2 regions of the Citrobacter portucalensis genome follow, and region 2 is predicted to be linked to the other one. Evidence: predicted binding sites of a transcription regulator. Region 2 holds the regulator's gene; the other holds the start of a gene.
The links. Region 2 encodes PhoB, which activates phosphate uptake and scavenging genes when phosphate is short. Its sites were predicted from a motif close to CTGTCATAAAACTGNCNNAT; they were not measured.
Positions count from the first base shown of each region.

Region 1: the regulator PhoB is predicted to act here: its motif matches at 2,149-2,168, upstream of glpT (glycerol-3-phosphate transporter).

Region 1 is NZ_CP092466.1:1,650,699-1,655,917, reverse strand. Features, by position in the region: gene glpQ (glycerophosphodiester phosphodiesterase) at 1-658, opposite strand, end outside; gene glpT (glycerol-3-phosphate transporter) at 662-2,020, opposite strand; gene glpA (anaerobic glycerol-3-phosphate dehydrogenase subunit A) at 2,291-3,919, shown strand; gene glpB (glycerol-3-phosphate dehydrogenase subunit GlpB) at 3,909-5,168, shown strand; gene glpC (anaerobic glycerol-3-phosphate dehydrogenase subunit GlpC) at 5,165-5,219, shown strand, end outside.
Region 2 is NZ_CP092466.1:3,851,126-3,856,344, forward strand. Features, by position in the region: gene proY (proline-specific permease ProY) at 1-510, opposite strand, end outside; gene brnQ (branched-chain amino acid transporter carrier protein BrnQ) at 592-1,911, opposite strand; gene phoR (phosphate regulon sensor histidine kinase PhoR) at 2,317-3,612, opposite strand; gene phoB (phosphate response regulator transcription factor PhoB) at 3,663-4,352, opposite strand; gene sbcD (exonuclease subunit SbcD) at 4,543-5,219, shown strand, end outside.

The DNA.
Region 1 (5,219 bases), 2.2 Mb from region 2:
CCAGTTCATTTTTAATGCGCTTCAACTCTGCAACATCAAAACATTGCAGATAGACCTTGTCGTTCTTGTCGGTATACCCGTACTTTTTCAGTACTTCCAGCGTCTTAGCCGCAATGTCCTTCCCTTCCTGGTGATGGAACCACGGCGCTTTCATTTCCGGGTAAATACCGATGTTTTTACCGGTGGAATGATTTAATCCCTGAACAAACTCAATCTCTTCTTCGAACGTGTGCACGCGGAAATCAGATTTACCCATCGGGAAGCGCCCTGGGTAGGTCTGGACCTTTTTGCCATTTTCGATATCGAAGCCTTCGGTAAATTTCAGTGATTTAATTTCATCCAGCGTAAAGTCGATAGCGTAGTAACGCCCGTCTTTACGCGCCCGATCCGGGAAACGCTCGGCAACATCGGTGACGCGGTCAAGATAATGGTCATGCAGGACGACCAGATGGTCATCCTTGGTCATCACCAAATCCTGCTCCAGATAATCCGCACCCTGGGCATAGGCCATCGCTTTCGCTGGCAGCGTATGCTCCGGTAGATAACCGCTCGCACCACGGTGCGCAATCACGATTTTATCTGCGGCAACCGCCGCGCTGCTGACCACCATACCTGTGAGCATCAGCGCCACGCTGAGACTTTTCAATGTAGTTTTCATCTATTAGCCCCCGTTACGTTTCAGTTGCATCTCTTCGTGATGGCGTTTTTCGCCAATCATGACGACCACCAGCAGGATAACCGCCAGCACGCTACCGCCAATCATCACCATAAAGCCGCCGTCCCAACCGAAGAAGTCAACGGTGTAGCCAACAATGGCGCTCGCAGCCACAGAACCGCCGAGATAACCGAACAGACCGGTAAAGCCAGCTGCCGTTCCCGCCGCTTTTTTCGGTGCCAGTTCCAGCGCGTGCAGACCAATCAACATTACCGGGCCGTAGATCAAGAAGCCGATGATGATCATACAAGCCATATCCACGTTCGGGTTGCCTGCCGGGTTCATCCAGTAAACGATGGTCGCAATAGTTACCAGCGTCATAAAGAACACGCCGGTCGCACCACGGTTACCACGGAAGACTTTATCCGACATCCAGCCGCACAGCAGCGTGCCCGGAATACCCGCATACTCATACAGGAAGTAGGCCCAGGATGATTTATCGAGTGCGAAATGCTTCACTTCTTTCAGGTAGGTCGGTGACCAGTCCAGGATGCCGTAGCGCAGCAGATAAACAAACACGTTGGCGATAGCGATGTACCACAACAGTTTGTTTGGCAGTACATACTGCATGAAGATCTGCTTCGCAGTCAGCTCTTCTTCCGCTTTCTCGTTGTAATCGTCCGGATAGTCGTTCTTATACTCTTCGATAGGCGGCAGGCCGCAGGACTGCGGCGTATCACGCATCATAGCAAAGGCGAACAGCGCAACCACAATCGCACCGAAAGCAGGCATATACAGCGCCGCTTTCCAGTCATTGAACCAGGCCATACCGAGCAGGAACAGCAGAGGAGGCAGACCGCCGCCCACGTTGTGCGCACAGTTCCAGACGGAAACAATACCGCCACGTTCTTTCTGCGACCACCAGTGCACCATGGTACGACCACACGGCGGCCACCCCATCCCCTGGAACCATCCGCAGAGGAACAGCAGCACAAACATTATCGCAATGCTCGATGTCGCCCACGGCACAAAGCCCATAAACAACATCACTGCGGCAGCCAGAATCAAACCTGCTGGCAGGAAAACGCGCGGATTCGAGCGATCCGAAACGGACCCCATGATGAATTTCGAAAATCCGTAAGCGATGGAGATACCGGACAACGCAAAACCCAGATCGCCGCGAGAGAAACCCTGCTCAACCAGATATGGCATCGCAAGGGCAAAGTTCTTACGTACCAGATAGTACGCGGCATAACCAAAGAAAATCCCCAGAAAAATCTGCCAACGTAATCGACGATATGTCGGGTCGATCTCCGCTGCAGGTAAACGCGCCGTGTGTGACGCTGGTTTAAAAATGCTCAACATAGTGTAGCCTCCGTGGCCGTCTTTCATTCGAAGTAAACACTGCAGTTCGTCATTACTACCCTACCGCTCCCAGTGTGGCCGCGATGTTAAGGAAAGATACATAACAAAAATGTGAAACGCAGCACATATTGTTACAGATTTATGACAAATGTTCATAAAGGCGCACGAAATCACGTTTCATTTTCGAATAATGAGCGATTATGCGCGAAATCAAACAATCCATGTTTTTTATGTGGCTAAATGATAAAAAACGAACTGTGAGGAAAAACAATGAAAACTCGCGACTCGCAAACAAGTGACGTGATTATCATTGGTGGAGGAGCAACAGGTGCAGGGATCGCACGTGACTGTGCGCTGCGCGGGTTGCGCGTCATCTTAGTGGAACGCCACGATATCGCCACAGGTGCGACCGGACGCAACCACGGCCTGCTGCACAGCGGTGCACGCTACGCCGTCACCGACGCTGAATCTGCCCGTGAGTGCATCAGCGAAAACCAAATTCTGAAACGTATCGCCCGTCATTGCGTTGAGCCAACGGACGGTCTGTTTATTACTCTGCCGGAGGATGAGCTGTCCTTCCAGGCCACCTTTATTCGCGCATGTGAAGAGGCAGGGATTCGCGCAGAAGCGATTGACCCTCAGCAGGCACGTATTATCGAACCTTCTGTGAATCCACAGCTGATTGGTGCAGTAAAAGTACCAGACGGCACGGTCGATCCTTTCCGCTTAACAGCAGCTAACATGCTGGATGCGCGTGAGCATGGCGCGGTTATCTTAACGGCGCATGAAGTGACGGGGCTGCTCCGCGAAGGCGCAACGGTTTGCGGCGTTAACGTGCGCAATCATCTGACAGGCGAAATGCAGTCCCTGCATGCACCGGTTGTCGTCAACGCCGCTGGGATCTGGGGTCAACGCATTGCGGAATATGCCGATCTGAGCATCCGTATGTTCCCGGCCAAAGGTTCGTTGCTGATTATGGATCATCGCATTAACCAGCATGTCATTAACCGCTGCCGTAAGCCTTCTGACGCCGATATTCTGGTGCCTGGCGATACCATTTCACTGATCGGTACCACCTCACAGCACATTGATTACGACGATATCGACAGCAACCGCGTCACCGCAGAAGAGGTCGATATTCTGCTGCGTGAAGGCGAGAAGCTGGCGCCGATTATGGCGAAAACGCGCATTTTACGCGCCTACTCCGGCGTACGCCCGCTGGTGGCCAGCGACGACGACCCAAGCGGTCGTAACGTCAGCCGTGGGATTGTACTGTTCGATCACGCTGAACGTGACGGACTGGAAGGGTTTATCACCATTACCGGCGGCAAACTGATGACCTACCGCCTGATGGCGGAATGGGCCACCGATGCCGTTTGCCGTAAGCTGGGCAATACCCAGCCTTGCACAACGGCAGACACCGCGCTGCCTGGCTCACAGGAATCTACCGAGCATACGCTTAAACGCGTGATCTCATTGCCCGCGCCACTACGCGGCTCGGCGGTCTACCGTCACGGCGATCGCACCCCTGCGTGGCTTAGCGAAGGCCGTCAGCACCGCAGCCTGGTCTGCGAATGCGAAGCAGTCACCGCAGGCGAAGTGCAATACGCCGTCGAGAATTTAACCGTCAACAGCCTGCTCGATTTGCGTCGCCGTACCCGTGTTGGAATGGGGACCTGCCAGGGCGAATTGTGTGCCTGCCGCGCCGCAGGTTTGCTGCAACGTTTTAATGTCACTACCGCAGCGCAGTCCATTACCCAGCTTTCCGATTTCCTCAACGAACGCTGGAAAGGCGTGCAGCCTATCGCCTGGGGAGATGCGCTGCGCGAAAGCGAATTCACGCGCTGGGTTTATCAAGGGTTGTGTGGTCTGGAAAAGGAGCACCAGGATGAAATTTGATACCGTCATTATCGGCGGCGGCCTCGCCGGACTGCTATGTGGCCTGCAACTGCAAAAAAGCGGACTGCGCTGCACGATTGTTACCCGCGGCCAAAGCGCCCTGCATTTTTCTTCCGGCTCACTGGATTTGCTCAGCAGCTTACCCGATGGTCAACCGGTGACGGATATAGAAGCGGGTTTGAATGCACTGCGCACTCAGGCACCCGCACATCCGTATAGCACCATCGGAACGCAGAACGTTCTGGAACTGGCCCAGCAGGCGCAAAATTTACTGGAAGAATGCGGAACACATTTGCAGGGCAAAGTGCATCAGGCGCATCAACGTGTTACCCCGCTGGGCACCCTGCGCTCAACCTGGTTAAGTTCCCCGGAAGTGCCGGTCTGGCCGCTGTCCGCACAGCGTATCTGCGTTGTAGGGATTAGCGGGTTACTGGATTTTCAGGCGCATCTCGCCGCAGCGTCATTACGTCAACGCAATCTCAGCGTCGAGACAGCAGAAATCGAGCTACCGGAGCTGGATGTCCTGCGTGATAACCCAACCGAGTTTCGCGCCGTTAATATTGCGCGCCTGCTGGATAACGAAGATAAATGGTCGCAGCTCTATGACGCATTGCTGCCAATGGCAAAAACCTGCGACATGATAATCATGCCGGCATGCTTTGGTCTGGCAGATGAGCGGCTCTGGCAGTGGCTTAACGAGCGCCTCCCCTGCTCTCTGACACTGTTACCGACCCTACCACCTTCGGTACTGGGCATGCGTTTGCACAACAAATTACAGCGCCAGTTTGTGCGCCAGGGCGGTGTGTGGATGCCGGGTGATGAAGTGAAAAAAATCACCTGTCAGGATGGCGTGGTCAGCGAAATCTGGACCCGAAATCATGCCGATATCCCCTTGCGGCCACGTTTCGCCGTGCTCGCCAGCGGCAGTTTCTTCAGCAGCGGGCTGGTCGCCACGCGTGAGGCAATCTACGAACCAATCCTGGGACTGGATGTACAGCAAACAGCTACCCGCGCCGAGTGGTATCAGCGTGATGTTTTCGATCCACAACCGTGGCAACAGTTTGGCGTGACTACCGATTCCGCATTACGCCCATCACTGGCGGGAAAAACGATAGAAAACATGTATGCCATTGGTTCCGTCCTCGGCGGATTCGACCCTATCGCCCAGGGTTGCGGAGGCGGCGTGTGCGCAGTTAGCGCCTTACATGCCGCGCATCATATTGCGAAACGTGCAGGAGGACAGCAATGAGCGACACACGTTTTGAAAGTTGTATCAAATGTACGGTGTGCACCACCGCCT
Region 2 (5,219 bases):
GATACCGAAACCGGCGACAATCATGATGATAATGGTGGCGACTTTGAAGAACGAGAACCAGAACTCCAGCTCACCAAATACCTTCACGCTCATCAGGTTGATGGCGCAGATAATCAGCACCACGCTGAGTACCCAAATCCAGTGCGGTACCGCCGGGAACCAGACGCCCATGTATATGCCGAAGGCTGTCACGTCGGCAATGGCGACAATCAGGATTTCAAAACAGTAGGTCCAGCCGGTAATGTAGCCTGCCAGCGGTCCGAGGTTTTCCTGCGCATAGCGCGAGAAGGAGCTGGCTGCCGGGTTATGAACAGACATTTCGCCCAGCGCACGCATAATAATGTACGCCGCGACACCGCCGATAATATAGGCCAGCAATACGCTTGGCCCCGCCATTTTGATAGCGTCGGCCGAGCCGTAAAACAGCCCGGTACCAATTGCTGAACCTAATGCCATAAAGCGGATGTGCCGGGTGCTCAGCCCACGCTTTAGCTTGTTATTACTTTCCATCGATTCCTAACCTGTTAACACAATAAAAAAACCACGGGGCCATGTTAATAGCCCCGTGGTTAAAACTTATTGTCAGTGATATTAGTGTGCGCTGGAGGTCACTTGTCGACCCGCGGCGCGATCCCAGATAACTGCCAGGACCACCATCACGACTGTTGGCATCAACCACGCCAGCCCCTGCTCCGCCAGCGGTAAACGCTGGGTCCAGGCCGGTAACACGTCGCCAATTGCAGAAGCTTTAATGCCATCAAGGATACCAAAAATCAGGCTGATAAACATCGCAGGTGCAATGACGCGGGAAGAATTATGCCACCATGAGCGGGTAAAGCTTAATACAACCAGTGCGATACATGGCGGATAGATAGCCGTCAGCACCGGAATAGAGATCTGAATCAGATGGCTCAGACCCAGGTTAGAAACCACCATCGAGAAGCCGCCGAGGATAAATACCAGCGTACGATAAGACAGTGGAACGTACTGGGCAAAGAACTCTGCGCACGCACAGGTCAGGCCAACCGCGGTGACCAGACAGGCGATGAAAATCAGCGCCGCCAGCAGGAAGCTTCCTGCACCGCCAAAGGTGTGCTGAACATACGCATGCAGAATCGCCGCGCCGTTAGCAGACTGATCGACCAGAATCGCGCTATCTGAACCCAGACGGAACAGCGCGAGATACAGCAGCGTTAAGCCCACACCCGCCATTAAACCCGCCCAAACGGTGTAACGGGTCAGCAGACGCGCTTCAGTAACACCACGCGAGCGAGCGGCGTTAACGATAACAATACCAAACACCATCGCGCCCAGCGTATCCATGGTCAGATACCCGTTCACGAAGCCATTAGAAAACGCCGCAGTTTGATAGGCTTCCATCGCATTACTGATCGGGCCAGCTGGCCAGATGATTGCAGCGACAGACAGGACCACCAGTGCCAGAATTTTCAGCGGTGCCAGGAAATTGCCCACCGTATCCAGCAGTTTGCCCGGATAAAGCGAAACCAGAATGACAATCGCGAAATAGATAACGCTATAGATAAACAGCGGCAGCGCAGAGTCACCAGTCAGCGGTGCAATCCCGACTTCGAAAGAGACCGTCGCGGTACGCGGGGTAGCAAATAACGGCCCAACGGCCAGATAGCAAACGGTCGCCAGCAGCAGACCGGCAACTTTACCGATAGGCGTGCTCAGTCGGTCCACACCACCGCCGACTTTCGCCAGCGCGACAACGGTAAGTACCGGCAGGCCAACGGCCGTAATCAAAAAGCCAAAAGCCGCAGTCCAGACGTGTTCACCTGCCTGCAAACCAACCATTGGGGGGAAGATGATGTTACCTGCACCAACGAACAGTGCAAATGTCATAAATCCCAAAGCGATAATATCGCGCGATTTTAACTGATGGGTCATAAAGTCTTACTGCCTGTGGATGTGGTGTTGAAAATAGTAAATTTTTGCCTTTCCCTGGGGGACAATACAGCGGCATTTTTGCTCAATTCCAGCGGGAAACACTCCCGACCTGGCGCGGCGAAGAATAGTTTTTCGATTTACCGCGTAAATGCAGTCGGTATGACAGCACCTGGAGCGCAATTTAAACGCTTATAACGTTTTAAAGCAAGGTGGGATCCAAAAACCAGAACAATATAGCGATATGAAAAATAGGGTTAGCACAAAACACCATTTCATGGAAAAAGGTATGGGTAATAGTTCGAACAAAAAACAATCAAACGTCGTGAAATTCAGGAGGCATCTATTGACCACATAAAAAAAACCAGCTTGCGCTGGCTTTTGGAAAGATTATCTTACGAATACGTCTTAGCCGTTACTTTTGGCAATGAAACGTTCCGGGATCATGAAACTAAATCGCGTCCCTTTGCCTGGTTCGCTTTCGATGTTCAAACGGCTGTCGTGATGATGCAGCGCATGTTTCACGATAGCCAGACCCAGCCCGCTACCGCCCGTTTGTCGCGATCTCGCCTTATCCACACGATAAAAACGTTCAGTCAAACGTGGAATATGCTCGGGGGCAATGCCCGGACCGTTGTCTTCCACGCAAAACTCCGCCCCCGACGCCACATGCTGCCAGCGTACGGTAATGTGCGTTCCCGCTGGTGTGTGGTTCACCGCGTTGTACACGAGATTCGAGATAGCGCTACGCAACTGCTCCTCGTTGCCTCGCACGTTCAGGCTGTTATCGACATCAAAGGTAAACGTATGTTTATGCTGGCTCAGGGTTTGCGCTTCGTGCTCGATCACGCGCAGCATCATGGGCACATCGACTTTCTCATTCAGCTGCAACGTCGGCGCAGCTTCAATTTTTGACAGCGTCAGCAGCTGCTTCACCAGGCCTTCCATACGGTACGTTTGTTCACGCATGGTATGCAGTGCTTTTTCGCGCGTTGTCCCTTCCAGCGGGTGCTCCTGCATCATTTCCAGGTAGCCTTGCAGCACCGTCAGCGGTGTGCGCAACTCATGGCTGGCGTTGGCGAAAAAGTTACGCCGTGAACCTTCCAGCTGGTGCATCTGGGTAACGTCGCGCGCCACCATCAACAATTGCTTATCGGTATAGGGCATCACGCGAATTTCCAGATGCCGTCCGGTATTGAGCACCAGATTGATTGGCCGGCTAAAATCGCGCGTTTTCAGATATTGTGTGAATTCCGGGTAGCGCAGCAGGTTAAGAATATTTTGCCCGCTATCGTCCGGCCAACGCAGTCCCAGAACCTGCTGAGCCAGTCCGTTACACCAGAAGATACCGCCTTCTTCGGTGGTCAACACCACCGCGTCGGGTAGGGATTCCGCCCCGCTGCGAAAACGTTTAATCAGGTTACCCAGTTCTCGACGGCGCTTTTTGTTGCGAAGCTGCATTTGATGCAGCCCATATAACAACGGCTCCCAACTGCCTCGCCCCGGCGGCGGCGTCATACTTCTGTCGACCCATAACCACCAGGATAAACGTAATAGATTCCAGAAATGCCAGATAAGCAGGCCCGTTACCGACGCCAGTAAAAACCAGGGCAGGTAACCGAAAAAAGCGCTAAGGATAAATGCCGGTATGCAGCACAGGATCAGCTCCAGTACCAACCTTTTCCATGACAATCGTTCTAGCAAACGTCTTACTCCATAAACGGCCTAATCCATCAGGCCCTGATTCTTGTCAGTCAAAAGCGGGTCGAAAAACGATATCCCGTCCCGCGAACTGTCTGCACCATTCGATCGTGTCCGCTGTGCTCCAGCGCTTTACGTAAGCGGCGGATATGCACATCCACTGTCCGGTCTTCTACGTAGACATTGGTTCCCCAGACATGATTGAGGAGTTGTTCACGGCTGTAGACGCGCTCGGGGTGAGTCATAAAGAAGTGCAACAGTTTGAATTCGGTCGGCCCCATATCCAGCGGTTCTTCGCCGGTCATCACGCGATGCGAAGTGGGATCAAGACTCAGCCCCTGCATCTCAATAACCTCTTCCACCGCCATGGGGGAAATACGACGCAGCACAGCTTTAATACGCGCCACCAGCTCCTTGGGAGAAAACGGCTTGGTAATATAATCATCCGCACCGGTTTCCAGACCCCGGACGCGATCTTCCTCTTCTCCCCTCGCCGTCAGCATCATCACGGGGATGTCCCGCGTCATGGCTTCGCGCTTGAGATGCTTAATAAACTGTAGACCCGAGCCGCCGGGAAGCATCCAGTCAAGCAGGACGAGATCCGGCCAGGGTTCATTGAGTTGGTTCACAGCACTGTCATAGTCTTCGGCTTCTACGGGTTGAAAACCGTTTTGCTCGAGCACGAAGCAGACCATTTCACGAATTGGAGCTTCATCTTCTACGACCAGAATACGTCTCGCCATGATTTGCCCTGTTTATAATTAAATCGTTTGCCATCAATACGGTGCCATTATGCGTCAGTTTTATGACAGATTTATGAAAAGATAGTCCAGGTTTAACGCAGCCAGACGAATTATGACAGCCCGGAGACAAGATATTACCGTCCTTGAAAGGTTATAATCCCCGCCACTGTTTTATCGTCATGGAACTCTTATGCGCATCCTTCACACGTCTGACTGGCATCTGGGCCAAAATTTCTACAGCAAGAGCCGCGCCGCTGAACATCAGGCCTTTCTCGACTGGCTGCTGGAGACGGCACAATCCCAGCAGGTGGATGCCATTATTGTGGCGGGCGATATTTTCGATACCGGCTCACCGCCAAGCTACGCCCGTGAGCTGTATAACCGTTTTGTCGTCAATCTGCAGCAAACCGGTTGTCATCTGGTCGTGCTGGCAGGCAACCACGATTCCGTCGCCACGCTCAATGAATCCCGCGATATTCTGGCGTTTCTCAACACCACGGTCGTTGCCAGCGCCGGCCATGCGCCGCAGGTGCTGCCGCAACGTGATGGCACGCCGGGAGCAATCCTGTGTCCGGTTCCTTTCTTACGACCACGTGACATCATTACCAGCCAGGCAGGGCTAACCGGACAAGAAAAACAGCAGCATCTGCTGGGGGCGATCACCGACTATTACCAGCAGCAGTATCAGGACGCCTGCACGCTGCGTGGCGATCGAAACCTGCCCATCATTGCGACCGGGCATTTGACCACCGTTGGCGCCAGTAAAAGTGACGCTGTACGTGACATTTATATCGGTACGCTGGACGCCTTTCCGGCGCAAAACTTTCCACCCGCGGACTACATCGCACTGGGGCATATTCACCGGGC